Allochromatium vinosum DSM 180: one gene and its partner. The protein of the gene in region 1 interacts with the protein of each later gene in a pairwise test. Links are inferred from orthologs where the notes say so. Each region holds a gene or a part of one and is shown in the gene's direction. Other genes may lie near its edges. The genes, in order: ftsB and ALVIN_RS00690.

Evidence for each region.
Region 2: the proteins of ftsB (region 1) and ALVIN_RS00690 interact in binary tests that used the Escherichia coli proteins (3 or more experiments, as listed by UniProt). The link is inferred for Allochromatium vinosum DSM 180 from one-to-one orthologs.

Annotation. Positions count from the first base shown.
Region 1 is NC_013851.1:453,717-468,088, forward strand. The notes cover bases 300-2,992. They hold ftsB (cell division protein FtsB), read left to right. Parts: upstream 300-1,341; coding sequence 1,342-1,644; downstream 1,645-2,992. Other genes in these bases: eno (phosphopyruvate hydratase), read left to right, coding at 300-1,280; ispD (2-C-methyl-D-erythritol 4-phosphate cytidylyltransferase), read left to right, coding at 1,641-2,342; ispF (2-C-methyl-D-erythritol 2,4-cyclodiphosphate synthase), read left to right, coding at 2,355-2,834; truD (tRNA pseudouridine(13) synthase TruD), read left to right, coding at 2,843-2,992. Outside these bases: more of eno, read left to right, coding at 3-299; more of truD, read left to right, coding at 2,993-3,928; ALVIN_RS01970 (ATP-binding response regulator), read left to right, coding at 3,921-4,844; ALVIN_RS01975 (TldD/PmbA family protein), read left to right, coding at 4,831-6,339; ALVIN_RS01980 (TldD/PmbA family protein), read left to right, coding at 6,336-7,658; ALVIN_RS01985 (lipopolysaccharide biosynthesis protein), read left to right, coding at 7,707-9,194; ALVIN_RS01990 (methyl-accepting chemotaxis protein), read right to left, coding at 9,204-10,775; ALVIN_RS01995 (DUF6394 family protein), read left to right, coding at 11,081-11,464; ALVIN_RS02000 (potassium channel family protein), read left to right, coding at 11,491-13,209; ALVIN_RS02005 (hemerythrin domain-containing protein), read left to right, coding at 13,248-13,787; ALVIN_RS02010 (amidoligase family protein), read left to right, coding at 13,828-14,372. UniProt on the Escherichia coli protein: Essential cell division protein. May link together the upstream cell division proteins, which are predominantly cytoplasmic, with the downstream cell division proteins, which are predominantly periplasmic.
Region 2 is NC_013851.1:142,479-156,911, forward strand. The notes cover bases 734-3,487. They hold ALVIN_RS00690 (cell division protein FtsQ/DivIB), read left to right. Parts: upstream 734-1,587; coding sequence 1,588-2,388; downstream 2,389-3,487. Other genes in these bases: ALVIN_RS00685 (D-alanine--D-alanine ligase), read left to right, coding at 734-1,584; ftsA (cell division protein FtsA), read left to right, coding at 2,395-3,487. In the rest of the region: murB (UDP-N-acetylmuramate dehydrogenase), read left to right, coding at 1-661; more of ALVIN_RS00685, read left to right, coding at 658-733; more of ftsA, read left to right, coding at 3,488-3,630; cell division protein FtsZ, read left to right, coding at 3,794-4,960; lpxC (UDP-3-O-acyl-N-acetylglucosamine deacetylase), read left to right, coding at 5,195-6,106; ALVIN_RS00710 (DciA family protein), read right to left, coding at 6,107-6,565; ALVIN_RS00715 (M23 family metallopeptidase), read left to right, coding at 6,716-7,618; preprotein translocase subunit SecA, read left to right, coding at 7,735-10,560; bifunctional glutamate N-acetyltransferase/amino-acid acetyltransferase ArgJ, read left to right, coding at 10,576-11,793; ALVIN_RS00730 (Nudix family hydrolase), read left to right, coding at 11,847-12,794; ALVIN_RS00735 (TlpA family protein disulfide reductase), read left to right, coding at 12,948-13,442; ALVIN_RS00740 (DUF4266 domain-containing protein), read left to right, coding at 13,451-13,672; ALVIN_RS16385 (DUF3570 domain-containing protein), read left to right, coding at 13,659-14,433. UniProt on the Escherichia coli protein: Essential cell division protein. May link together the upstream cell division proteins, which are predominantly cytoplasmic, with the downstream cell division proteins, which are predominantly periplasmic. May control correct divisome assembly.

The DNA of each region.
Region 1 (14,372 bases):
CCATGTCCGAAATCGTCGACGTCCGCGCCCGTGAGGTGCTGGATTCCCGTGGCAATCCGACTGTCGAGGCCGACGTCATCACCGCCGACGGCGCCATCGGCCGCGCCATCGTGCCCTCCGGCGCCTCCACCGGCTCGCGCGAAGCGCTGGAACTGCGCGACGGCGACAAGTCGCGCTACAACGGCAAGGGCGTGCTGACCGCCGTGGCCAACATCCGCAGCGAGCTGCGCGAGGCCATCGTCGGTATGGACGTCGCCGATCAGACCGCGATCGACCGCTGCATGATCGAACTCGACGGCACCGACAACAAGGCCCGTCTCGGCGCCAACGCCCTGCTCGGCGTCTCGCTCGCCGTCGCCCATGCCGCCGCACAGGAAAAGGCCCTGCCGCTCTATCAGTCGCTCGCCAGCGGCCCCTACCGCCTGCCGGTGCCGATGATGAACATCATCAACGGCGGCGAACATGCCGACAACAGCGTCGACTTCCAGGAGTTCATGATCCTGCCGGTCGGCGCCGGCAGTATCCGCGAAGCCGTGCGCTACGGCGCCGAGGTCTTCCACGCGCTCAAGTCCGTCCTGCACGCTCGCGGTCTGGCCACGGCGGTCGGTGACGAGGGCGGCTTCGCGCCCGATCTGGCCTCCAACGAGGCGGCGATCGAGGCCATCCTCGAAGCCATCCACAAGACCGGCTTCAAGCTCGGCTCCGACATCTATCTCGGGCTGGACGTGGCCGCCTCCGAGTTCTATCAGGACGGTCAGTACGTCCTCAAGGGCGAGGGCCGTACCCTCAGCTCGGACGGCATGATCGACCTGCTGGAGCAGTGGGTGTCGAAGTATCCGATCCTCTCGATCGAGGACGGTCTGGCCGAGGGCGACTGGGACGGCTGGAAGCGCCTGACCGAGCGTCTGGGCGACAAGGTGCAGATCGTCGGCGACGACCTCTTCGTCACCAACACCCGCATCCTCCAAGAAGGCATCGACAAGGGCATCGCCAACTCGATCCTGATCAAGGTCAACCAGATCGGCACCCTGACCGAGACCCTGGAAGCCATCGCCATGGCGCACAAGGCCGGTTACACGGCAGTCGTCTCGCACCGCTCGGGCGAGACCGAGGACTCGACCATCGCCGATCTGGCGGTCGCCACGGGCGCGGGTCAGATCAAGACCGGCTCGCTGTCGCGTTCCGACCGCGTGGCCAAGTACAATCAGCTGATGCGCATCGAGGACCAGCTGGCCGACGAGGCTGTCTATGCCGGTCGCGATGCGTTCAAGTGGCTCTAAGGCCATCCGTCGGGGTCTCGGAGCCTGGCGTTCCCTGACCCTGAGTCGCATGGTTTTGCGTATGCACTGGCTGATCCTGGTGTTGATCCTGCTCCTGGGCGCGCTCCAGTACCGCCTCTGGGTTGGTGAGGGGAGTATCGCCGAGCTGCACAGTCTCAAGCGTGAGATCGCCTTCGAGGAGTCGGAGCTGGAGCGTCTGCGCACGCGAAATCGTGAACTCCAGGCCGAGGTCGACGATCTGCGCGAGGGTTCCGAAGCGATCGAGGAGCGCGCGCGCAGCGAACTGGGCATGATCAAACCCGGTGAGATCTTCATCCAGGTCATCGAGCGGCCTGCGCCAGTCAACCCTGAGGGCAAACCATGACGACACGACTCTGGGCCATTCTGCCGGCGGCCGGTGTCGGGCGGCGCATGGGCAGCGCCGTGCCCAAGCAATATCTGGAACTGGCCAGCCGCACCGTGATCGAGCACACGCTCGAACTCTTCGTCGACCACGCGCGCATCGCGGGCGTGGTGGTGGCGCTGGGCGTCGAGGACGGCTACTGGGAGGCGACCGCCTACGCCACTCATCCCAAGGTGCGGCGTGCGCCGGGCGGTGCCGAGCGCTGTCATTCGGTGCTCAATGCGCTCGCGGCTCTGGATGGGCAGGCCGACGCCGACGACTGGGTGCTGGTGCACGATGCCGCGCGTCCCTGTCTGCGTCTGGACGATCTCGAACGGCTGATCGACGGTCTGCTCGACGACGACGTCGGCGGTCTGCTCGGTATCCCGGTGCGCGACACCATGAAGCGCGCCGGGTCCGGTGAGCGCATCGACACCACGGTGGACCGTTCCAGTCTGTGGCATGCTTACACGCCGCAGATGTTCCGGCTCGGTCTGCTGCGGCGCGCACTGCACGAGGCGCTGGAGGCCGGCGATCTGGTCACGGACGACGCCTCGGCCATCGAACGTCTGGGACTGGCCCCGCGTCTGATCGAGGGCCATGCCGACAACATCAAGATCACGCGGGCCGAGGATCTGCCGCTCGCGCACTTCCATCTACAACGCCAGGGACGGATCTGACGAGGCTCCAGAATGTTGATTGGTCAGGGTTTCGATGCCCATCGTTTCGCGCCGGATCGCCGGTTGGTGCTCGGCGGGGTCGAGATCCCGCACGATCGGGGGATGCTCGCCCATTCCGATGGCGACGTGCTCATCCACGCCTTGTGCGACGCCCTGCTGGGCGCGGCCGGGCTGGGCGACATCGGACGCCACTTCCCGGACACGGACGCCGCCTATGCCGACATCGACAGCCGCATCCTGCTGCGGCGCGTGATCAACAGCCTGCGTGAGCGCGGTCTGCGCGTCCACAATGCCGACATGACGCTCATCGCGCAACAGCCCAAGCTGGCCCCTTACATCCCGGCCATGCGTGAGACCCTGGCCGCCGATCTGGAGTGCGATCCGTTGCGCGTCAATGTCAAGGCGACGACCATGGAGCACATGGGCTTCACCGGGCGCGGCGAAGGCATCGCAGCCTCGGCGGTGGTGCTGCTGGTCGAGGCGGACGGCTGAAGCACGCGATGTCCGATTCGACGCTTCCCCGCTGGACGACCTTCAACGATCTGCCGCGCGCCCATGGCGAGCCGCTCGGCTCGGGTCAGCTGCGTGTCGAACCCGAAGACTTCCAGGTCACGGAGGTGCTGGGCTTCGAGCCGGACGGGGAGGGCGATCACTGCCTGCTCTGGGTGCGCAAGACCGGCGCCAACACCGAATGGGTGGCGCGGCGGCTGGCGGCCACGGCGGGCGTGCCGCTCTCCACAGTCGGCTACGCCGGACTCAAGGACCGCTGGGCCGTCACCGAGCAGTGGTTCTCACTGCCGCGTCCCCGTGCCGGTGAACCCGAACCGGACTGGGGACCGCTGGCCGAGCAAGGCATCGAGGTGCTCGAAGTCCATCCCCATCGACGCAAGCTGAAGCGCGGTTCCCTGTCCGGCAACCGCTTTCGGATTCGGCTCCGTGACTGCCGGCTCGACCCGGCGGCACTCGACGCGCGTCTGGAATCCATCCGTGCGCGCGGCGTACCCAATTATTTCGGCGAGCAGCGCTTCGGCCATGACGATGGCAACCTCCATCGCGCTCATGCGTTGCTGACGGGCGCGGCCCGACGGGTGCCGCGTCATCAGCGCGGTCTCTGGCTCTCGGCGGCGCGCTCTCAGATCTTCAACGAACTGCTGGCCGAGCGCGTGCGCCGTGGCGACTGGGATCGGCTCCAGCCCGGCGACTGTCCGCAACTGGCCGGCCGTCATTCGTTCTTCCTCGCCGAGACCCTCGACGAGACTCTGCACGAACGCGTGGCGCGCTTCGATCTGCATCCAACGGGTCCGCTCTGGGGCCGGGGTGAGCTGCCGAGTCGTCTGGACGTGCAGGGATTGGAACACACCGTCGCCGCTGGGCTCGACCCCTGGCCTGAACGACTGGCCGGGCAGGGTCTGGAACAGGAGCGCCGTTCACTGCGTCTGATGGTGGCGGATCTGACGGCGGATCTGGCCGATGGCTGCCTGAGACTCGAGTTCGGTCTATCATCAGGCGCCTATGCAACCAGTGTGTTGCGCGAGATCGTCGACACTTTCGAGCAGCTTCAACGACGGGACGGTTCTGATGGCTAAATTACTGGTAGTGGACGATGAACCGATCAACCTCGAGATCATCGGTCATTGCCTGGAAGACGAGCATCAATTGGCCTTCGCCGAAGATGGTCTGGAGGCCTGGGCCATGCTGGAGGCCTCGCCACAGGCTTACGATGGCGTGATCCTCGATCGCATGATGCCGCGCATGGATGGCATGGAGGTGCTCAGGCGACTCAAGGCCGACAAGCGCTTTCGGGACGTGCCGGTCATCATGCAGAGCGCGGCCGACAGCTCCGAACAGGTCGCCGAGGGGCTGGCCGCCGGTGCTTGGTACTATCTGGCCAAGCCCTATGCACCCAAGGCGCTGCGCAGCATCGTCAGCGCCGCCCTGGACGATCGGCGCAATCGCAAGGATCTGGCCCAGATCGGCGGCCGGCTCCAGACGATCCTCGATCTGGCTGATCGGGCCAGTTTCCGCTTCCGCACGCTCGAAGAGGTCTCGGTCCTCTCCTCGACCCTGGCGCAGATGTGTCCCAATCCGGAGACAGTCGCCATGGGGCTGTCCGAACTCATGCTCAATGCCGTGGAGCATGGCAATCTGGGGATCGACTACGCCCAGAAGGGCCGCCTGATCGAGGATGGGCTCTGGCAGGATGAGGTCGAGCGTCGACTGGCCGAACCGGCTCAGAGCACGCGCCATGCCAGTGTCGAGCTGGAACGCGATCCCGAATGCCTGATTTTTACTATCCGTGATCAGGGGCTGGGTTTCGACTGGCAGCGCTATCTCGATCTGGACCCGGCGCGCGCCTTCGACAGCCATGGACGCGGCATCGCCATGGCGCGTCATCTGGCCTTCGCGCACATGGAGTATCGCGGCGCGGGCAACGAAGTCCGGGTCAGTGTGGCGCTGACCGATCCCACTGATAGCACGGCATGTGACGATGACTCGATCTGACGCGCGTCGTGCGCCCTGGATCGCCACACGCGATGACCATGGTGCTCCGAATCTGGCGCGGCTCGCCGACATCGCCCAGACGTTCGTCGCGCACGCGCCAGTCTGTGACGCCTGGACCCTGCGCCTGGTCGCCGAGACCACGGATCATCTGGAAGTCCGTCAGGGCGTGGTCGAGCCGAGCCTGATCGGCTGCTCGCTCGGCGCCATGGTCACGGTCGTCGAGGGCGCGGGCAGCGGCTATGCGGCCACTAGCGACCTGAGTCGGGCCGGACTCTGCGCCGCCGCCGAGCGTGCACGCGACTGGGCGCGCGTCCAGGCCCGGCTCGGACTCTTCGACGCCCGGCTCCAGCCGCCCGGCGCCACGGTCGCCGACTATCGCACCCCGGTCGAGGAATCCTGGGAGTCGCGTCCGCTGGCCGACAAGCTGGCGCTGCTCCAGGCGGCCAATCAGGCGCTGGACATCGACGAGCGCATCCAGGACTGGTCAGCCTGGCTGACCCACCGGCGCGTCGAGCAACTCTTGATCGGCAGTGCCGGCGCCCGCGTGACCCAGGTGCTCGACTATGTCCATCCGGGCGTTCAGGTGGTGGCCAATGCCGGCAGCCAGACCCAGCGTCGCCATGGCGGCGGGGCCGATGGCGGGCTTCAGGGCGGACTGGAGAATCTGGTCCGGCTCGGTTTCCTGGAAGACGCCACACGTCTGGCCGAGGAAGCCATCGCCCTGCTCGATGCGCCCGAGTGCCCGAGCGACGTGCGCGATCTCATCCTCATGCCCAATCAGATGGCGCTCCAGATCCACGAGAGCATCGGCCATCCGCTCGAACTCGACCGCATCCTCGGCGATGAGCGCAACTATGCCGGTACCAGCTTCGTCACGCCTGAGATGTTCGGTCACTATCGCTATGGCTCCGAGCTGTTGAACGTCACCCATGATCCGACCCTGCCGGGCGAGCTGATCTCGGTCGCGGCGGATGACGAGGGCACGCCCGCCGCCCGTGAGGTGCTGATCCGTGCCGGAATCCTGGAGCGTCCGCTCGGCGGTGCGCTGTCGCAGGCACGCTCGGGGCTGCCGGGGACGGCGACCAGTCGCGCCAGCGGCTGGGATCGTCCGCCGATCGACCGCATGGGCAATCTCAATCTGGAGCCGGGGCAGGGGAGTCTGGCCGATCTGGTCGGGCAGGTGGAGCGCGGCATCCTGATGGACACCAACCGCTCCTGGTCGATCGACGACAGTCGCAACAAGTTCCAGTTCGGCTGTGAGCTCGGACGCCTGATCGAGGATGGTCAGCTCAAGGGGCTGGTGCGCAATCCCGGTTATCGCGGGCTTTCGGCCGAGTTCTGGCGCAGTCTCGCCGGTGTCGGTGGACCCGAGACGCTGGGTGTCGGTGGTGTGCTCAACTGCGGTAAGGGTGAGCCGAATCAGGCCGTCTATGTCGGCCATGCCGCGCCGCCCTGTCTGTTCCGGCGGGTCGCGGTGTTCGGGGGTGGCGAATGACGCCGGAGGCCTTCTTCACGCTGGCCGAGCGGCTGTCGGCGGGGCTGACCGGCGACGAGGTGCTGTTCTGCAACCTGGGCGGTGAGGTCTCGGATTTCGTGCGGCTCAATCACAACCGGATGCGTCAGGCCGGTAATGTCCGTGCCGCCGGGTTGACGCTGACCCTGATCGACGGCGCGCGTCAGGCCGAGGCGGCGTTCGATCTGAGCGGCGATCCCGAGACGGATCTGGCGCTTGGCCGCACGCTGATCGGACGGCTGCGCGAACGGCTCGCCGTGCTGCCCGATGATCCTTATCTCCAGTATGCGACCGAGCCGAGTACCGGGATGGCGCACCAGGAGCCTCGGGCGCTGCCGCCGGCTGAGGAGGCCGTCGCGACCCTGATCGAGGCGGCCGAGGGGCTGGATCTGGTCGGGATCTGGGCCAGCGGACTCATCCGGACGGGGCTGGCCAGCTCGCTCGGTCATCGTCACTGGCATGAGCGTGCGAGCTTCAATCTCGACTGGAGCCTCTATCTCAGCGGCGACAAGGCGCTCAAGTCGAGCTACAGCGGTTTCGACTGGAACCCGGATGTCGTGCATGAGCGTCTGCGCACGATGCGCGCCGGTCTGGAGATTCTGCGCCGTCCGGCGCGCCGTCTCGATCCGGGGCGCTATCGGGCCTATCTCGCGCCCCCGGCGGTCGAGGAACTCATGGGGATGCTGGCCTGGGGCGGCTTCGATCTGCGTGACCACCGCACCCAGCAGACCCCGTTGCTCAAACTGGTCCGGGGCGAGTGCGCTTTCGACCCGCGCATCACGCTGCGCGAGGACCATGCACGGGGTCTGATGCCGGGATTCACGCCCGAGGGCTTCATCCTGCCGCCGTCCGTGACCCTGATCGACGCTGGGGCTTTCGGTGACTGTCTGGTGGATGCACGCAGTGGGCGGGAGTACGGCGAGCCGGTCAATGCCGCGTCCGGTTCGCCCGAGTCGCTGAGCCTGGAGCCGGGCGACCTGCCCGAATCCGAGGTGCTCGCCCGGCTCGACACCGGACTCTGGATCGGTCATCTCTGGTATTGCAACTGGTCGGACCCGAACGAGGCGCGCGTCACCGGCATGACGCGCTTCGGCACCTTCTGGGTCGAGGACGGCGAGATCCAGTGCCCGATCGATGTGATGCGCTTCGACGACAGTCTCTATGCACTGCTCGGCACGCGACTGGAAGCGCTCACGCGCGAGCGCGAGCTGCGGCTCTCGCCCGAGACCTACGAGGGGCGTTCGAGCGCCAGCGTTCTGCTGCCGGGCGTCCTCGTCTCCGGGATCGCGTTGACGCTCTGAGCGGATGCCATCCCGATTCCCCTCAACCAGCCGTATCCCCACAACGCCTTGAACCCACTCAAACGTCTCGCCTCGCAGACCGCCGTGTATGGTGTCAGCAGCGTCCTCGGGCGCTTTCTGAACTATCTGCTGGTTCCCTTCCTGACCTATACCTTCGCCCCGGCCGAGTATGGCGTGGTGGCCGAGTTCTATGCCTACATGGGCTTTCTGGCCGTGCTCCTGGCCTTCGGGCTGGAGACGGGCTATTTCCGCTTCCGTGCCGGCGGCGAGTGGCGGCCCGAGACGGTCTATGGAACGGTGTTCTCGTTCCTGGTACTGGTCAACGCGCTCTGCTTTCTGGCCTTCCTGCTCTGGAGCCAGCCGCTCGCCGCACTGCTGCGCCATGCCGAGCATCCCGAATACATCGGCTGGTGCGCGGCCATCCTGGCGCTCGACTCGATCGGAGCACTGGCCTTCGCCCGGCTGCGCGCCGAGGAGCGCGCCGGTTATTTCGCGACCATCAAGCTGATCGAGATCGGCGCCAATGTCGGTCTGACGATCTTTTTCATCTATGTCGCCCGTCAGGCGCATGAGGCCGATCCCGGGTCGCTGCTTGGCCGGCTCTGGGATCCGGACATCGGCATCGGCTATGTCTTCATCGCCAATCTGGCGGCGAGTGCGCTCAAGCTGCTGCTGCTCACGCCTCAGTTCGTCAGCGGACTCGGCGCCTTCGACACTGGACTCTTCAAGCGGCTCATCCGCTATTCGCTGCCGATGGTGGTCATCGGCATGGCCGGCATCGTCAACGAGATGCTCGACCGGGCGGCGCTCAAGTATCTGCTGCCCCACGACGACGCGACCAACATGGCGCAGCTCGGCATCTACAGCGCCTGTTACAAGCTCTCGATCCTGATGTCGCTGTTCATCCAGGCGTTCCGCTATGCCGGCGAGCCCTTCTTCTTCAGCTATGCCAAGCGGCACGACGCCGGGCGGACCTATGCCGTCGTGCTCAACTGGTTCGTGCTCTGCTGCGTCTTCCTGTTCCTGCTGGTGACGCTCTACATCGACGTCTTCCAGTACTTTGTCGGCGCTGATTATCGCTCCGGGCTGGACGTGGTGCCGGTGCTGCTGCTGGCTAATCTGCTGCTCGGCGTCTATGTCAATCTCTCGATCTGGTACAAGCTCACCGACCGCACCCTCATGGGGGCGGGCGTCTCACTGATCGGCTCGGCGATCACCATCGGACTGCTGTTCTGGTGGGTGCCGGTCCACGGTTACATGGGCGCGGCCTGGGCGCATCTGGTCTGCTATGGGACGATGGTGGTCCTGTCCTACGCACTCGGGCGACGCTACTACCCGGTGCCCTACGATGTCTGGCGCGTGCTGGGTCATATCGCCTTTGGCATCGGACTCTATCTGGCCAGCCGCTGGCTGGTGACGGAACAGGGCTGGCACTGGCTCGTGGCGGGTACGGTCTGTATGGCGGCCTTCTTGGTCGTGGTCGGCTGGGAGGCGTGGCGGTTGCGGCGAGGGGCGTCGGCCATCCCTGGCGTCTGACGCCGGTGCTCAGATCTTGTATTGATGCACCAGTCCCATCAGTCTTCCGGCGAGATCCTCCAGATGACTGGTGGCGCCCACCACGTCGTCGGTGCTCTGGAGCGTCTGGACCGAGAGATGACGGATGCTCTCGACGTTGCGGTTCATCTCCTCGACCACGGCGCTCTGTTCCTCGGCGGCGGTGGCGATCTGGTCGCTCATGTCGTTGATGTGCTCGACCGACTGGGTGATGGCCTCCAGTGAGTGATCGGTTTCATTGGCCTCCAGCACGCTCTGCTCGGCCTGTTCCTGGCCGCGCTGCATCATGGACACCGCACTGCGCGCGCCCTGCTGCAAGCGCGCGATCATGTCCTGGATCTCCTGAGTCGATTCCTGGGTGCGTTGCGCCAGGGCGCGCACTTCGTCGGCGACCACGGCGAAACCGCGTCCCTGTTCACCGGCGCGCGCGGCCTCGATGGCCGCATTCAGAGCCAGCAGGTTGGTCTGACCGGCGATGCCGCGAATGACATCGAGGATCTTGCCGATGTTCGCCGACTCGATCTCGAGCTGGTGAATGGTCTGGGCCGCCTCGCCCACGCCTTCGGCCAGTTCGCGGATACCGTCGACGCTGTGACGCACCACCATGCGGCCTTCCCGTGCCTTGTGACTGGCTTGGTGCGCGGCATCGGCGGCGGCCGTGGTGTTGTTGGCAACCTCGGCGACCGTGGCCGACATCTCGTTCATGGCCGTGGCGACCATGTCGGTCTCCTGGTGCTGCTGTTCCATCAGGTTGTGGGTCGAATTCGACGCCTGAGCCAGTTGCGCGGCCGCCGAGGCGACACCGGTCGCCGACTCCTGGATGTTGCCCATCACAGTAGCGAGGCGCGCCTGGAGCATCTTGATCGCCTGCAGGATCTCGGCGGTCTCATTGTTGTCCTGGACCAGGATCGGTGAGCTGAGATCGCCGGCGGCGATCTTTTTGGCCACGTGCACCGCCTCGTGGATATGCTTGAGGATGGCGTGGGCGCTGATCCGGGCCAGGATCAACGCCAGAATCAGCGTACCGATGCCGACCCAGAGATTGCCCAGCCAGGCGGCCAGGATCGCCCCCAGTCCAACCACGCCAAAGGCGGCGCTCAACCAGGCTGTATGACTGAACTCCGGGATGAGCCGGTTTGGCAGATCCTCCAGATTGCGCGCACGCACGCGGGCATAGAGCCGTTCGGCGGTCTCGATCTGGGCGCGCGTCGGCTTGGTGCGTACCGACTGATAACCGACCAGGGTCTCACCCTCGTAGACCGGGGTGACATAGGCGTCCACCCAGTAGTGATCGCCGTTCTTGCAGCGATTCTTGACGATGCCGCGCCAGGGTTTGCCCTTCTTGACCGTATCCCAGAGATTCTTGAAGGCCGCCGGCGGCATGTCGGGATGCCGGATGACGTTGTGATTGACGCCGATCAACTCATGCTCGCTGAAGCCGCTGATCTCGATGAAGGGTTTGTTGCAATAGGTGATGACACCCTTGATATCGGTTGTGGAGACGATGATCCAAGACGCTGGGTAGTCGTATTCTTTTTGCGTGACCGGCAGATTGATCTTCATGTGGGGTGCAGGCGCGGCTGAGCGTTGGTTGATGGATGTTGAGCGCCATCCCTGAGTGAGCGTTGTCCGTCGCGACCAAATCACGCATCCCGTTCCCCGAACAATGGGGGGCGGGATGGGGCGGACCGTGAGTTTGGCGTGGGCCGAATGGAACGCATGTTAGCGCAACCAGGCTTAGGCCGTTAGTCGGACGTAGGACTTTGGATCTCTGGCGTGGCGCTCGCGTCGCCGACGGGTTTTCCGGATGCGTTCATCCCGGAGCGGTTTACAATGGAGGGGCCATCAAATACCGGAACCCTCGCTTCATGAACCCAGAAAAGGTCGTCTTCGGCTTCTTCATCGTACTCGCCCTGACGCTCAACTTCGGCTTCTTCGTCGGCGAGATCGACAACCCCGATCACCATCACGCCTGGGAGCTGTTCTTCGTGGTGGTCGTCAACATGATCGCCACCGTGCTCAAGTTCGGCGACCGCACCCAGATGGGGGCCGTGCTGCTGGCGACCAGTCTGGTGGCCATGCTGCAACTGCTGGCCGCGTCGCTGATCTGGACCATCGCGGCCCATGCCACCGAGACCGGCCTGACGCCTTCGATCATGGCCAGCATCGTCTCGCTCTCGGGCGGCGCCATGATCGCCAACGTAGTCTCGGTGGTGCTGCTGGTCATCGAGACCGTGCTGCTGCGGCGCTGAGCGATCGAATGTCGAGCGGCTGAACCTTGGACACCATCTTCTTTCTCGTGCTGCGGCGTATGCGTACGCCGCTGCTGACGCTGATCGTGGTCTATGCGATCGCCATGGCCGGGCTGGCGCTCATCCCGGCCCAGGATGCCGATGGGCAGCCGACGGCGATGAGTCTCTTCCATGCCTTCTATTTCGTCAGCTACATGTCGACGACCATCGGGTTCGGTGAGCTGCCCAACGCGTTCACCGATGCCCAGCGGATCTGGGTCTCGCTGTCGGTGTTCTTCACCGTGGCGGTGTGGATCTATGCCATCGGCAACCTGATCACGCTTCTGCAGGACAGCACGCTCCAGCGCGCCATCGCCGAGCGGCGCTTTCGCACCCTGGTGCGACGGCTCGGTGTGCCCTTCTATCTGGTCTGCGGCTATGGCCAGACCGGCAGTGCCCTGGTGCGCGGTCTCATGGAGCGCCACATCCAGTCGGTCGTGATCGATGTCGATCCGGAGCGCATCAGCCTGCTGCAACTCGACAACCAGCGCGAATACGTACCCGCGCTCTGTGCCGATGCCCGCAGTCCGCAGGCGCTGGAGGCGGCCGGACTCAAGCATCCGCTGTGCCGGGGCGTGGTGGCGCTCACCAACGTCAACGAGGCCAATCTCAAGATCGCCATCGCTGCCAAGCTGCTGCATCCTGAAGTCAAGGTCATCTGTCGCGCCGACTCCCACGAGGTCGAGGCCAACATGGCCTCTTTTGGCACCGATCACATCTATGATCCCTTCGATGCCTTCGCGTCCTATATCGCGTTTTCGATCCAGTCGCCGTGTCAGACTCTGTTGATCGACTGGCTCTCGGGGCGTGGCGGTGAGGAACTCGATGAACCCAGGTATCCGCCGCGCCAGGGGCGCTGGGTCATCTGCGGCTACGGGCGCTTCGGCAAGGCCATGTACAAGCACCTCAAGGCTCGGGGATTCGAGCTGTCGGTCATCGAGGCCGAGCCGCACAAGACCGGCATCCCCACCGAGGGCGTGGTGCACGGACGTGGCACCGAGGCCGTCACCCTCGAACAGGCCCGGATCCGTCAGGCCGTCGGGCTGGTGGCGGGAACCGATCAGGACGCCGACAATCTATCCATCATCATGACCGCGCTGGCACTCAATCCCGATCTGTTCGTGATCGCGCGCGAGAACCACATCCAGAATCAGGAGCTCTTCGATCGGGTCGGCGCCCAGGCGATCATGAATCCGAGCACCATCATCGCGCACCGCATCCGCATGCGTCTGATCACGCCGCTGCTGTCGGATCTGTCCCGGCTGGCGCGTCTCCAGCGCGACGAAGCCTGGGCCAGTCAGCTCATCAGCCGCATCATCGCCCTGGTCGATGGGCGCAAACCCTATGTCTGGGAGGTGAGCCTCGACACGATGCAGGCTCCGGCGATCCAGGACGCCACGCGCCGGGGACAGACCATCACGCTCGGAACCCTCCTGCGCGACCCGCTCGAACGTGAACGAACCCTGCCGGCGATTCCGCTGCTGTTGATCCAGGGCGAAGAACGCCGACCGCTGCCCGCGCTCAAGGCGCCGATCGGTCCGGGCGACCGCCTGCTCTTCTGCGGGCGTGAAGAAGCACGCTGGCGCATGGATTGGGTGCTGTGCAACATCCATGCACTGCGTTATGTCATCGACGGCGAGAGCCGGCGCGAAGGACCGGCCTGGCGCTGGCTCGCCGCCTGGCAGTCGCGGTTGAGGGGCGTATAGACCACTAAAACGAAGAGGATGGAGTAATGCACGCAATCATGACACGACTCGGCCAGGACCATGCGCGACTGAGCCGGGTACTCGACCTGCTCGAAGAATTGCTCGACCGTTTTCACGACGGTCAGGAACCCGATTACGAGCTCATGGACGAACTGCTCGAATACATGGACAGCTATGCCGACATCGTCCATCACCCGATCGAGGATCTGATCTTCCAGCGTCTGCTCGACAAGGGCGTCGAGCCGTCTGAGGTCTTCAGCATCCCCATGCGCCAGCATGCGGGACTGAGCCAGTTGGCCAAGGATTTCCGCCAGTCGCTGCTGGGAATCCTGAGTGAGGAGGTGTTGCTGCGCGAAGATGTCGAGGCCGCCGGTCGCGCGCTGGTCGGCAACCAGCGCGGCCATCTGATCCAGGAGGAGCGCGAAGCCTTTCCGCTGGCGATCGAACACCTGACCGAAGCCGACTGGGCCGAGATCGAGGCTGCGGCGCCGGCGGTCGAGGACCCGTTGTTCGGGGCGCCCGATCCGCAGCGTTTCAAGGCGCTCTATCGTCAACTCGTCGAGCAGGTTCAACCCTGATCGCCTCGGCGGCGATCGCCGACGGCGACAGGAGCACGACATGCACGCGACCACGACCGCACTGAAGTCACCGCCCTGGCTGGAGAACGCCGAAGGCCGGCCGAGGCGCATCGGCGTCGAGATCGAGATGAGTGGTCTCAAGCTCGATGCGCTGGCCGCCGAGGTGGCCGATTTCTTCGGACTCGACATCCGCGAGCGCGGCCGCTACGAGCGCGTGCTGCACGGCGACCCGGCGGGCGACTGGGTGGTCGAACTCGACTACGACCTGCTCAAGCGGCTCGGCCGTCAGGAGCGCACCGACGCGACCCTGGCCGACGAAATCGGTCGCTCGGCCGAGGAGATGCTGGCCTGGGCCGCCGAGGCCATGGTTCCGGTCGAGCTGGTCGGCCCGCCGCTGCCGCTCCAGCGGCTGGGTGAGGTCGAGGCGCTGATCGCGCGGTTGCGCGCGGCCGGGGCCAAGGGCACCTCCGACGCCCTGGTCAACGCCTTCGGACTCCAGTTCAACCCCGAGGTGCCGGACACCGGGGCGCCCGTTATCACAGCCTGTCTGAAGGCGTTCCTGTGTCTGTCCGACTGGCTGGTCGC
Region 2 (14,433 bases), 310 kb from region 1 along the record:
GGGCACCCTGGATACCCTGGAGCTTAGAGGTGAGAGACGCCTCTATGCCGAAGTCGGGGTCTCCAGCGCCAAGCTGGCCCGTTTCGCCGCCCGTCACGATCTGACCGGGATCGAGTTCCTGGCCGGGATCCCCGGCACCCTGGGCGGCGCGCTGGCGATGAATGCCGGTGCCTGGGGCGGCGAGACCTGGAGCTTCGTGCGGCGGGTCTGGACCCTGGATCGACAGGGACAGATCCATGAACGCGAGGCGTCCGAGTACGAGCCGGCCTATCGTGAGATCCGGGGACCGGCGGGCGAGTGGTTCCTGGCCGCCGAACTGGAGCTGACGCCGGGCGACGGCGCCGCGAGTCTGGCGCGCATCCGCGAACTGCTCGACCAGCGTGCCGCGACCCAGCCGGTCGGCCAGCCGAGCTGCGGCTCGGTGTTCCGCAATCCGCCGGGAGACCATGCCGCACGTCTGATCGATTCGCTCGGACTCAAGGGTACACGCATCGGCGGGGCCGAGGTCTCTTCGATCCACGCCAATTTCATCATCAATCGGGGCGGAGCGACGGCGACCGACATCGCCCGCCTGATCGAACAGATACAGGAGACGGTCGAACGTCACACCGGCATCCGCCTGATGCCCGAAGTGCGGCGTATCGCCGGAGAACAGGCATGACGACTGACATGAACCGGGCACCCGAACGCTTCGGTAAAGTGGCCCTGCTGATGGGTGGACAGGCCGCCGAGCGCGAGATCTCGCTCAAGAGCGGACGCGCGGTGCACGAAGCCCTGCAACGTCTCGGCGTCGACGTCGAACCGATCGACCCGGACGCAACCCTCCTGGAGCGGCTGCGCACCGGCGGTTACGATCGCGCCTTCATCATCCTGCACGGACGCGGCGGCGAGGACGGCCAGATCCAGGGTGCGCTGGAGACCATCGGCCTGCCCTATACCGGCTCAGGCGTGCTCGGCTCGGCGCTCGGCATGGACAAGTACCGCTGTAAACTGGCCTGGGCCGGCTGCGGTCTGCCGACGGCCGACTTCGTGCTGCTGCGTGACGAGAGCGACCTGACGGCGGCGGCTGAACTGGGCTTTCCGCTCATGATCAAGCCGGTGCACGAGGGGTCGAGCATCGGCATGGCGCGTGTGGAGTCGGTCGAGGGGCTGGAACGCGCCTGGCGCGCGGCCGCCGAATTCGATTCGCTGGTGCTGGCCGAGCGCTGGATTCAGGGCATGGAGCTCACCTGCGCCATCCTCGGTCATGAGGCGTTACCGACGATCCGTCTGGAGACCCCGCACGCCTTCTACGACTACGAGGCCAAATACAGCGCCGACAGCACCCGCTATCACTGCCCGAGCGGACTGGACGCCGAGGTCGAGGCGCGTCTGCGCGCATTGGCCCTGGAAGCCTTCGACGTGGTCGGGGCGAGCGGCTGGGGTCGGGTCGACATGATGCTCGACGGCACAGGGCAGCCCTTCCTGCTGGAGATCAATACGGTTCCGGGCATGACCGATCATAGCCTGGTGCCCATGGCCGCGCGTGTGGCCGGGATCGACTTCGACGACCTGGTCTGGCGCATTCTCGAGACGAGTCTTTAGAACGTGAACACGGCTTCCAGCCAGACCGAAACTCGCCAGACGGCTCGCCCAACACGGATGGGCACGCGCCTGCGCGCCCTGCTCGGGGTGCTGATCCTGCTCGTGCTCGGCGGTGCCGGCTGGCTGTTTCTGCGTTGGGAGCCGACACTCCTGCCGATTCGGCTCATTCAGATCGAGGGCGAAGTGCACCATCACTCCTCGCAGCAACTCCAGGAACGGCTGACCGAGCGACTGCATGGCGGTATCCTGACGGCCGATCTGGTCGATCTCAAGCAGACCGCCGAGGAACTGCCCTGGGTCGGACAGGCCACGCTGCGTCGGGTCTGGCCGGACACCCTGCGGGTGCAGGTCCGGGAATACCGGCCGATCGCGCGCTGGAGTCTCGATGGTCTGGTGACGGCCGATGGCATCGTCTTCCGTCCGCAGGGTGGCAGCATTCCGTCCAATCTGCCCCTGCTGGAGGGCGACGACAAACGCGCGCCCGAGATCACGGCCCGTTATCAGGCGTGGCAGGCCGCGCTCGAGCGTGTCGGCCGGGGTATCCAGCGACTGTCGGTCGACCCGCGCGGTGACTGGCGTCTCAAGCTCGCCTCGGGAGCCGAACTGCGTCTGGGGACCACGATGGTGGAGGAACGGCTGGCACGCTATCTGGCGAGCGCGTCCCAGCTGGAGGCGGCGGGTCGGCCACTGACGGTCGATCTACGCTATAGCAATGGCTTTTCAGTGAAATGGGCGCCGAATACCGACACTGGGGTCCGGGCGCATCCCGATCGCGTGGCGGCGCGCGCGGGCAATCGAAGGTAAATCTGGATGTCGCGACGTAACGACAAGAGTCTGCTGGTGGGTCTGGATATCGGAACCTCGAAGATCGCCTGTCTGGTCGGCGAACTCAAGGACGACGATCAGATCGAGATCATCGGCATCGGCACCCACCCCTCGCGCGGGCTCAAGAAGGGGGTGGTGGTGGACATCGAGTCCACCGTGCAGTCGATCCAGCGCGCGGTCGAGGCCGCCGAGCTGATGGCCGATTGCGAGATCCACTCGGTCCATGTTGGAATCGCCGGTAGCCATATCCGCAGTCTCAACTCGCACGGCATCACCGCGATCAAGGAGCACGAGGTCAACCAGGCCGATGTCGATCGCGTCATCGAGGCCGCGCGCGCCGTGGCCATCCCGACCGATCAGAAGATCCTGCACATCCTGCCGCAGGAGTTCATCATCGACGACCAGGAAGGCATCCGTGAGCCGATCGGCATGTGCGGTGTGCGTCTGGAAGCGCGGGTACACATGGTCACGGGCGCGGCCAGCGCGGCTCAGAACATCGTCAAGTGCGTGCGCCGCTGCGGGCTGGAGGTCGACGATCTGGTGCTGGCGCAGTTGAGTTCGAGCTATGCGGTGCTCGGCGAGGACGAGAAGGAGCTGGGCGTGTGCGTGGTCGACATCGGCGGCGGGACCACGGATCTGGCGGTCTTCACCGATGGCGCCATCCGGCACACGGCCGTCATTCCGATCGCCGGCGATCAGGTCACCAACGACATCGCCGTGGCACTGCGCACGCCGACCCAGCACGCCGAGCAGATCAAGATCCAGCACGCCTGCGCCCTGACCCAACTGGCGGCCAATGGAGACAACATCGAGGTGCCGAGCATCGGTGACCGGCCGCCGCGGCGGCTCTCGCGCCAGACCCTGGCCGAGGTCGTCGAGCCGCGCTACGAGGAGTTGCTGACCCTGCTGCACAACGAGTTGCGTCGCAGCGGTTTTGAGGACGTGATCGCCGGCGGTGTGGTCCTGACCGGCGGCAGCGCCAAGATGCGCGGACTGATCGAGCTGGCCGAGGAAGTGTTCCACATGCCGGTGCGGCTGGGGGTGCCCAATCGCGTGCTGGGTCTGTCGGAGGTCGTCGACAATCCGGCCCATTCCACGGGCGTGGGGCTTTTGATGTATGCACGTCAGCATCGCTTCTCGCGTCGTCCGGAGCCGTCCGACACTCCAGGGTTGAAGGGAATGCTGGTTCGTTTGCGCCATTGGTTCCAAGGGAATTTCTGATTCGATCGATGGGGGCAACTCCCTATCGAGACCGGTTCGAGTTTGTTGGTCGGTCGGTGCGTGTCGAGCGCGTCGACCGAGTCGGGGGGGTCGTTGGACGTGAGTCCACGGCTAGAATTCAAGGTTTATGGTGGCGCATGGGGTGCGCCTGGGAGCAGATCAAATGTTTGAATTGATGGATACTCACAGTCAGAATGCCGTCATCAAGGTCATCGGTGTCGGTGGTGGTGGCAGCAACGCGGTCAATCACATGGTGGCCTCGACCATCGAGGGCGTGGACTTCATCTGTGCCAACACGGATGCACAGGCACTGCGTCACTCCAACGTCAAGACCATCCTGCAGCTGGGCGCCGGCATCACGAAGGGACTGGGCGCGGGCGCCGATCCGGACGTCGGTCGGCACGCGGCGCTCGAGGATCGCGACCGCATCCAGGAGGCCCTGGAGGGAGCGGACATGGTGTTCATCACCGCCGGCATGGGCGGCGGTACGGGCACGGGTGCCGCGCCCATCGTGGCTCAGGTCGCCAAGGAACTCGGCATCCTGACCGTCGCCGTGGTCACCAAGCCCTTCCCCTTCGAGGGCACCAGACGTCGACGCATCGCCGAGGAAGGCATCACGGAGCTGGCCCAGCACGTCGACTCGCTCATCACCATCCCCAACGAAAAGCTGCTGGCGGTGCTGGGCAAGGACATGAGCCTGCTCGACGCCTTCAAGGCCGCCAACGACGTTCTGCTCAACGCCACCCAGGGCATCGCCGAACTCATCACCTGTCGCGGTCTGATCAACGTCGACTTCGCCGACGTCAAGACCGTCATGTCCAACATGGGCGTGGCCATGATGGGTACCGGCTCGGCGCGCGGCGAGAACCGCGCGCGCGAGGCCGCCGAGGCCGCCATCAAGAGTCCGCTGCTGGAAGACATCGATCTGGCCGGCGCCAAGGGCATCCTGGTCAACATCACCGCCGGCATGACCCTGACCATCGGCGAGTTCGACGAGGTCGGTAACACGGTGCGCGACTTTGCCGACGACGACGCCACCGTGGTCGTGGGCACCGTGGTCGATCCGGAGCTGGAGGACGAACTGCGCGTGACCGTGGTGGCCACCGGACTCGGCGACCGGCGCGTCAAGGTCAAGCGCACGGCGGGCGAGCCGGCGATGCGCCTGATCACGGGGGACTCGGACAGCTCAGCCCCGGATTATCGTGAGATGGATCGTCGTCCGGCCATCTATCGCAAGGGGGGAGCGACGCCCGCCGCGTCCGACAAGAGCGAAGACAACGACCTGGATTACCTGGACATCCCGGCGTTCCTGCGTCGTCAAGCGGATTGATCAGGACTTTCCCTGTATCGATAACTCTAGGCAAAACAAAGTCATCCTGCTTTTTTTGTCGTCGAGCTTGAAAAAATTTCGGGAAAACCCTAATATGATTATCGCCAGCGCCTCTTTGTCTGGGGGCGTGGGGCGATATCAGAAGGATCCGAGGCGTTGATGCCCGTGTCCGAGTCGAACGGCTGGCCGATCGCCTGACGGCCGTCGTGGATTGCGATGGGAGATCCCGAATCGATGCTCAAGCAGCGCACATTGAAGAACGCCATCCGTGCGACCGGGGTCGGCCTGCATACGGGCGAGAAGGTCGAGCTGACCCTGCGCCCGGCTGCGCCCGATACGGGGATCGTCTTTCGTCGCATCGATCTGGATCAACCTGTCACCATCGCCGCCACGCCCTTCAACGTCGGCGATACGCGGTTGTCGACCACCCTGGTCAATGGCGATGTGCGGGTCTCGACCATCGAGCACCTGCTCTCGGCCTTCGCCGGTCTGGGGATCGACAACGCCTATGTGGATCTGGCCGCCGCCGAGGTGCCGATCATGGACGGCAGCGCTGCGCCCTTCGTCTTTCTGCTGCAATCGGCGGGGATCGAGGAGCAGTCCAAGGCCAAGCGCTTCATCCGCATCAAGCGCCCGGTCGAGGTCCGCGACGGCGACAAGTTCGCGCGCTTCACGCCCTATGACGGCTTCAAGGTGAACTTCTCGATCGAGTTCGACCATCCAGCCTTCCAGGCGCGCTCGAATCAGGCCGAGATCGATTTCTCGACCGCGTCCTTCGTGCGTGAGCTGAGTCGGGCCCGGACCTTCGGTTTCCTGCGCGACATCGAGGCGCTGCGCCAGCAGAATCTGGCCCTTGGCGGCAGTCTGGACAATGCCGTGGTGGTCGATGAGTACCGCATCCTCAACGAGGAGGGTCTGCGCTACGAAGACGAATTCGTCCGGCACAAGATTCTGGATGCCATCGGCGACCTCTATCTGCTGGGCCATACCCTGATCGGCGCCTTCGAGGGCCACAAGTCCGGACATGCGCTCAACAATCTGCTGCTGCGTGCACTCGTCGCCGAGGAAGCGGCCTGGGAAGAGGTCGTGTTCGAGGACTCTGCCGCCGCGCCGATCTGTTATGCCCAGCCGGTGCCGGCGCTCTGATCAATCCAGCCCCTCGGGCGTCGCGCGCGGACCATGCCGCGCGAGTCGCCTGAGTGCCTCGCTCAGGCATGGATCGCGCTGATGGTCCGCCGCCTCGAGCAGATGTCTCGTCGCCGTCTCCGACAGCTGGGCACGCCGGCTCGCTACGTCCCGCCTGGGCGATTCGCGCTCCGGCAGTCTGACCTGAAATCCGACCGCGTCGACGTGGTAAGATTTCAGCGATGTCAAAATCTCACCCGCTAAAAAACGTGCGCGCGTCAGCCATGCCGTTGAATCGAGAAACAGGGTCAGGCGACCATCGGCGATTCTCAGGTCCAGGCAGTGCGCGCCAAGCTTTCCAGGCAGAAGCGCCCGAATCTCGGCGACGAGCGTCTGTTCGCGTCGGTCCTGTTCGAGCCGTTCGCGCGCGAATCCGTGATGACTCAGGTGATCACGGATGTGTCGAAAACGCAGTCTCATCGCAACATCCTCTTTTCGCTCAAGCCTCTCCCACACTTCCCGAGACCGACCCGTCGTATCGCCCGCCCCTGTGGAGCTGGACGGGACTCGGGGCCATGCCCGACGTCGGCCGCGCCTGGCGTCGAGCCTGACCAGTAGAAGAGATCAGTCATGCCCCACATCGCTCGCAAAAAAACTCAACGCGGCCAGACTCTGGTCATGCTCTCGGCCGTCTCCAGTTTTGCCCTGGCCGGGGTTGGATTCGGATTCTGGATCGGTGATCGCGCCGGCGCACCCGGTCGCACTAGCATCGCCATGGAAACCGTGCCCGTCAACCCGTCGGTAACGGATTCCGGCGAGATCGGCGCCATTGCCGCCCGTTTGGGCGAAATGCAGGCCGAACTCCTGCGGATCAATGCGCTCGGCGAGCGTCTGGTCCAGGTCTCGGGACTCGATCCCGATGAGTTCGACTTCGTGAACGCACCGCCGCGCGGTGGTCCCGAGACGGCCATGGCCCGCGATTACACCATCAAGGAGCTGGCCGACGAATTGTCGACGCTCGTGGTGCTGGTGCAGGATCGTGAGCGCAAGCTCGACCGGCTCGCCGACCGGGTTCTGGAACAGCAGCCGAGGGCCGCCGGCGCGCAACTTGGCGGCTGGCCGGTGCGTTCCGGCTACATCAGCTCCCCCTATGGCGTCCGGGTGCATCCGGTTCGCAATACGCGTCAGTTCCATGAGGGCGTCGATTTCGCCACCAAGCGCGGCTCCCCCATCCTGGCCGTTGCCGATGGTCTCGTGGTCTTCAGCGGGCGTCGCAATGGCTACGGCAATCTGGTCGACATCCGTCATCGCGATGGCTTGGTGACGCGCTATGCGCACAATACCGCCAATCTGGTCCGTGAGGGTGATCTGATCCGGCAGGGCCAGCAGATCGCGACCGTCGGCTCGACCGGGACGGCGACCGGACCGCATGTGCATTTCGAGGTGATCCGCAACGGACGGGCGGTCGATCCCATGCCCTATCTGCGTAGCCAGCCGGCCCAGCGTCTCGCCAGGGCCGACGTGCTGCGCTGACCGACTGTCTCCACGGCCAAACGCCCGCGCCTCGGGCGCATTCCCAGACGCGGTTCGCAGCGAAATCCGTTATCATCCGCCGCTTTCCGCGTCAGGCTCTCTTAAAGAATCCCGCGATGTTCAATCCATTCAAGAAGCTCTTCGGCAGCCGCAACGAGCGGCTGGTCAAATCACTGATGAAGACGGTGGCGCGCATCAACGCGCTCGAGCCCGAACTGGCGCAGCTCTCGGATCAGGCACTCGCGGCCAAGACCGTCGAGTTCCGCGAGCGTCTGGCCGGGGGCACGACGCTCGACGATCTGCTGCCCGAAGCCTTCGGGGTCGTGCGCGAGGCCGGCAAGCGCGTGCTCGGGATGCGGCACTTCGATGTGCAGCTCGTCGGCGGCATGGTGCTCAACAGCGGCAAGATCGCCGAGATGCGCACCGGTGAGGGCAAGACCCTGGTGGCCACGCTGGCGGCCTATCTCAACGCGCTGCCCGGCCAGGGCGTGCACGTCGTCACCGTCAACGATTATCTGGCACGGCGCGACGCGGCCTGGATGGGGCGGCTCTATCACTTCCTGGGGCTGTCGGTTGGCGTCATCAATTCCTCGGGCGGACTGGGGCCGGACATGGCCTCCTATCTGTTCGATCCCGAGTTCGAGCTGGAGGCCGGTCAGGGCCATCGTCATCTGCGCCCCTGCACCCGGCGCGAGACCTATGGCGCCGACATCACCTACGGCACCAACAACGAATACGGCTTCGACTATCTGCGCGACAACATGGCGTTCACGCCCGAGCAGCGTGTGCAGCGCGATCCGTTCTACGCCATCGTCGACGAGGTCGACTCCATCCTGATCGACGAGGCGCGCACGCCGCTCATCATCTCGGGGCCGTCCGAGGGCAGCACGGATCTCTACAAGCAGATCGACACGCTCATCCCCAGGCTCACCCGTCAGGCGCCCATCACCAACGAAGAGGGCCAGCCGGACTTCGGGCCGGGCGATTTCTCGGTCGACGAGAAGGTCCGTCAGGTCTATCTGAGTGAAGAAGGGCACGAGAAGGTCGAGCAGATGCTCGTCGAGATCGGTCTGCTGGAAGAGGGCGACGGACTCTACGATCCGGGCAACATCGTGCTCATGCACCATGTCTATGCCGCCCTGCGCGCCCACACGCTGTTCCAGAAGAACGTCGAGTACATCGTGCGCGACGGTCAGGTCATCATCGTCGACGAGTTCACCGGGCGCACCATGCCCGGACGGCGCTGGTCGGAAGGTCTGCATCAGGCGGTCGAGGCCAAGGAAGGGGTGCCGATCCAGCCCGAGAACCAGACCATGGCCTCGATCACCTTCCAGAACCTGTTCCGGCTCTATCCCAAGCTCTCGGGCATGACCGGCACGGCGGATACCGAGGCGTTCGAGTTCCAGCAGATCTACGGCCTGGAGGTCGTCGTCATCCCGACCAACCAGCCGATGGTGCGCGACGATCGCGGCGATCTGGTCTATCTGACCCCGCAGGAGAAATACGAGGCGATCATCGCCGATGTGCAGGACTGCGTGCAGCGCGGTCAGCCGGTGCTGGTCGGTACGGCCTCGATCGAGACCTCCGAGCTGGTCTCGGGTCTGCTCAAGAAGGCCGGCATCGCCCACGAGGTGCTCAACGCCAAGCAGCACGAACGCGAGGCCGGCATCATCGCCCAGGCCGGACGTCCGGGTGCCGTGACCATCGCCACCAACATGGCCGGTCGCGGGACCGACATCGTGCTCGGCGGCAATCTGGAGGCCGAGCTGGAAGAGGCTGGCCCGAACGCCGATCACGCGGCACTGCGCGCGGCCTGGAAGGCGCGTCACGAGCAGGTCATCCAGGCCGGCGGTCTGCATGTGGTCGGTACCGAGCGTCACGAGTCGCGGCGTATCGACAACCAGTTGCGCGGCCGTTCGGGGCGTCAGGGCGATCCCGGCTCCTCGCGCTTCTATCTGTCGCTCGAAGACAACCTGATGCGTATCTTCGCCTCCGACCGGGTCGGCAAGATGATGCAGCGCCTCGGGATGCAGAAGGGCGAGGCCATCGAGCATCCCTGGGTGACCAAGGCGATCGAGAACGCCCAACGCAAGGTCGAGGGTCGCAACTTCGACATTCGCAAGCAGCTGCTCGAATACGACGATGTCGCCAACGATCAGCGTAAGGTCATCTATCGTCAGCGCCGCGATCTGATGGATGCGCTCGACGTCTCCGAGACCGTCGAGGCCATGCGCGCCGACGTGCTCAAGGGGCTGATCGACATCTATATTCCGCCCGACAGCCTGGAGGAGCAGTGGAACATCGCCGGACTCTCAGAGGCGCTCGTCGAGCACTTCGGCGGTGACTGGCCGATCCAGAGCTGGCTCGACCAGGATCACGACCTGCACGAGGAGACCCTGCGCCGCCGCATTCAGGACGCGCTGGCTCAGCGCTACCAGGAACGCGAGAATCTGATCGGTACGGCCAATATGCGCCAGGTCGAGCGCGCGGTCATGCTCCAGACGCTCGACAGCCACTGGAAGGACCACCTGGCCGCGATGGACTATCTGCGCCAGGGTATCCATCTGCGCGGTTATGCGCAGAAGAACCCCAAGCAGGAGTACAAGCGCGAGGCGTTCCTGATGTTCTCGGCCATGCTTGCGGGTATCAAGCAGGATGTGGTGACGACGCTCGCCAAGCTGGAGATCCAGGCCGGTGTGGAGGCCGACTTCGCGGCTCGGCGCACGCCGGAACCCGCGCCCAAGGGGTTCGAGTTCAAGCACGATGTCTTCGAGGGCTTCGGCGAGGGTGACGAGGAGTCGTCCGAGTCGACGGGTGGCCGGAGTCGGGCCGAAGAGGATCATCATCCCTATGTGCGCGACGGGCGCAAGGTCGGGCGCAACGAACCCTGTCCCTGTGGTTCGGGCAAGAAATACAAGCAGTGCTGCGGCAAGGTCGACTGAAGGGCGTATGACGTCATGAGCGAGAACAAGACCGAGTTGTCCTTTCTCCCGGTTCCGGGCGTGCGTCTGGCGACCATTGGGGCGGGTATCCGCTATCAGGGGCGCGACGATCTGCTTGCGCTCGAATTGGCTCCAGGCGCGACGACCGCCGCCGTCTTCACCCGCAATGCCTTCTGTGCTGCGCCGGTGATGCTGGCGCGTCATCATCTGAGCCAGACCGCGCCGCGTTATCTGCTCGTCAACTCGGGTAACGCCAATGCCGGCACCGGCGCGCGCGGACTCGACGACACGCGCGCCTGCTGCGCCGCGCTCGCCGAGGCGGCGGGCTGTCGGCCCGAGGAGGTCTTGCCCTTCTCGACCGGCGTGATCGGCGAGCCGCTGCCGGTCGCGCGGTTCGAAGCCGCCATGCCGGCACTTCTGGAGCGGTTCGAGGCGGCGGCCTGGCCGGACGCGGCGCGCGCCATCATGACCACGGACACCGTGCCGAAGCTCTGCTCGCGGACCTTTGAGATCGACGGGCGTCAGGCGACCATCACCGGCATCGCCAAGGGCGCGGGCATGATCTGTCCCGACATGGCGACCATGCTCGCCTTCATCGCCACCGATGCCGCCGTGGCGCCCGAGGTGCTGCAAGGCTGTCTCAAGGCGGCGGCCGATCGCTCGTTCAATGCCATCAGCATCGACGGCGACACCTCGACCAACGATGCCTGCGTGTTGGCCGCGACCGGGGCGCTCGGCAATGCGCCCATCGTCGATGAGACCAGCACTGACTATGCGGCCCTGCAAGCGGCGGTCGAGTCGGTCTGCGTCGAACTGGCCACCGCCATCGTGCGCGACGGCGAGGGCGCGACCAAGCTGGTGACGGTGCGCGTCGAGCAGGCGCGCGATCGCGACGAGGCACGGCGCGTGGCCTATACCATCGCCCACTCGCCGCTGGTCAAGACCGCGCTCTTCGCCTCCGATCCCAACTGGGGGCGGATTCTGGCCGCCGTGGGGCGGGCCGGTGTCGAGAATCTAGTCATCGAGGATGTCGACATCTGGCTCGGCGAGGTGCGCATCGTCGAAGCGGGCGGTCGCGCGGCGGATTACACCGAACAGGCCGGCGCTGCTGTCATGGCCGAGTCCGAGATCCTGATCCGGGTCGCGCTCGGTCGCGGCACGGTGGACGCCGAAGTGCTCACCTGCGACTTCTCCTACGACTATGTGCGCATCAACGCCGAATATCGGAGTTGATCGCGGAATGGGCGCGGCTTCGGCCGTCTGACGGACGCTCTGGAGTCGCGCCCATGCCTGAAATCATCCATGTCATGGCCGGCGCCATCGCCGACGCGAGCGGGCGCATCCTGGTCGGCAAGCGCCCCGATCATGTGCATCAGGGCGGACTCTGGGAGTTTCCGGGCGGCAAGCTGGAACCGGGCGAGTCGCCCGAAGCCGGTCTGGCGCGCGAACTCGCCGAGGAACTCGGCATCCAGGTGCGCGCCAGCCGTCCGCTGATCCGCGTTCATCACGACTATGGCGATCGCCATATCCTGCTCGACGTGCATCGGGTGGACGACTATGCGGGCGTTCCACACGGACGTGAGGGCCAGCCGCTCGACTGGCTGGCGCCCGAGGAGATGGATCCCGCCGCCTTTCCCGCCGCCGACCGCCCCATCATCACCTCGCTGCGTCTGCCGCCGCTCATGCTGATCACGGGCGAGGAACCAGACCGGCCCGATGCGTTCCTGGCGCGTCTGGGGCGTGCTCTGGAGACCGGTGCGCGTCTGGTGCAACTGCGCGCGCACCAGCTTTCAGCGAACGACTATGTGCATCTGGCGCAGGCGGCCTGTGATCTCTGTGACCGAACGGGCGCGAAACTGCTGCTCAATCGCGATCCCGCCGAGGTCGCGAGCGTTCCGCGTCATGGTCTGCATCTGAACAGTCAGGTATTGATGACGCTCCGCGAGCGTCCAGGCCGATCGAGCGAACTGGTCGGCGCATCCTGCCATGATCCGGTCCAATTGGCCCGCGCGGTCGACCTGGGTCTGGATTACGCGCTGCTCTCGCCCGTCAAACCCACGGCCAGCCATCCCGAGACCAGCCCGCTCGGCTGGAACACTTTTGCCGCTTGGGTCGACCTCGTGCCGCTGCCGGTCTATGCGCTCGGCGGGCTGACGACGGACGATCTGGACGACGCCTTCCAGCATGGCGCCCAGGGAATCGCCGCCATCCGGGGACTGTGGCCGGCGCGCTAGACTTGGATTTTCGGCCGATTGGGGCCATTGTTCGACTGTCGACCTGGGCCGTGTCCGTCGACGCCCGTCGAACACGAGTGGGGGCTGAATAGGCGTCCTCCCACGCTCGATTCATAATCCCCTGAAAAGCGCTGTTTTCTGGCGGAGGATCGGATGAAGATCACAGCCCTCACACTGTGCTTGCTGGCCTTCGGCTCCATGGCGACTCAGGCCGCAGAGCTGAATGCACCCGCCCCCGGCTGTCGCGTACAAACGCTGACGGGCCAGTCCAGCGTCGATCCGGCCGCCTTCCCCGGCAAGGTGGTCTACCTCGATTTCTGGGCATCCTGGTGCATTCCCTGCGCCAAGTCCTTTCCTGTTCTCGACCAGTGGCAGTCGGAGTTGGGCGGGCGTGGATTCGAGGTCATCGCCATCAATCTGGACGAAGAGCGTCAGGAAGCCCTGGACTTCCTGCAACAGCATCCGGTCCGGTTCACCATCGGCGCCGATCCGGCCGGCAAGTGTCCGCGTCTCTACGCAGTCCGAGGCATGCCGACCTCGTATCTGATCGATCGCCAGGGGCGTATCCGGGAGGTCCACGAAGGTTTCAAGACCAGTGATGCAGCCGGTCTGCGTGCCCGGATCGAATCACTGCTCTCCGAGCGCTGATCGACGCCATGAACGCGCGCCGCCTGTCCAGATCCCTGATGCTCCTGACGCCCTTGCTGGCCGGCTGCGCGACCCAGGTCGCGCCCTGGGAGCGCGGTCATCTCGCGCGTCCCGAGATGGCGCTGGAACCCTATCCACTGGAGGCGAGTTTCCGCCAGCACGTCTTTTTCTCCAAGGAATCCGTCAGCGGCGGCTATGGCGTCGGTGGAGGTGGCTGTGGCTGCAACTGACCGGCCGCGTTCGATCACGGCGTCGGCTGAATGCGGCGACGGCACTCGCCCTGTCCGGAGATCCTCAGCGGTACGCACGGCCGCTGGCGGAGCACCGGGAATCAACAAGACAATCTCGGCCCTGACCAGCGCGGCACTCGCGCTGCCGGGACTGGCGTCCAGTGTGCAGGCCGCCGGCCCGATGGAGCGCCAATGGGATGTCGGCTATTTCCACTACGAGGAGGGCGGCGAGCGGATGCGTGTCGAGAGTCTCAAGCAGAGCCTCGTGCTGCCGCTCGGGGACGCCCTGGACCTCACGTTGAACGCGGTCCGCGACACCATCTCCGGTGCCTCGCCCATCTACAATGTCCCCGAGATCCGCTGCCAGGACGGTCGTGTCTTCACCGCGCCGGTCATCAGTGTCAGCGGCGCGTCCGGTAACGCCGAACCCAGCGGGACGCGCCCCGAGCGACCGCCGTTGAACACGGGTGACTGCCGTCTCGGCTCGGCCCGGCAGGTCATGCTGGAGGACACCTTCCAGGACGTGCGTAGCGCCGGGGATTTCAAGCTCAACTACTATCGCGGCGATACCAGCCTGGGACTGGGGGCCGGAGTCTCTCGCGAGCAGGACTATGATTCGCGGTTCTTGTCACTGGATCTGCGCCGCGAGATCAACGACAAGCTGACCACCCTGGCGTTTGGTTACAGCCTGGCCTCCGATACCTTTTCGCCACTCAACAAACCCGATTTTTCCGGGGACAAGGACGCGCATCAAATCCTGC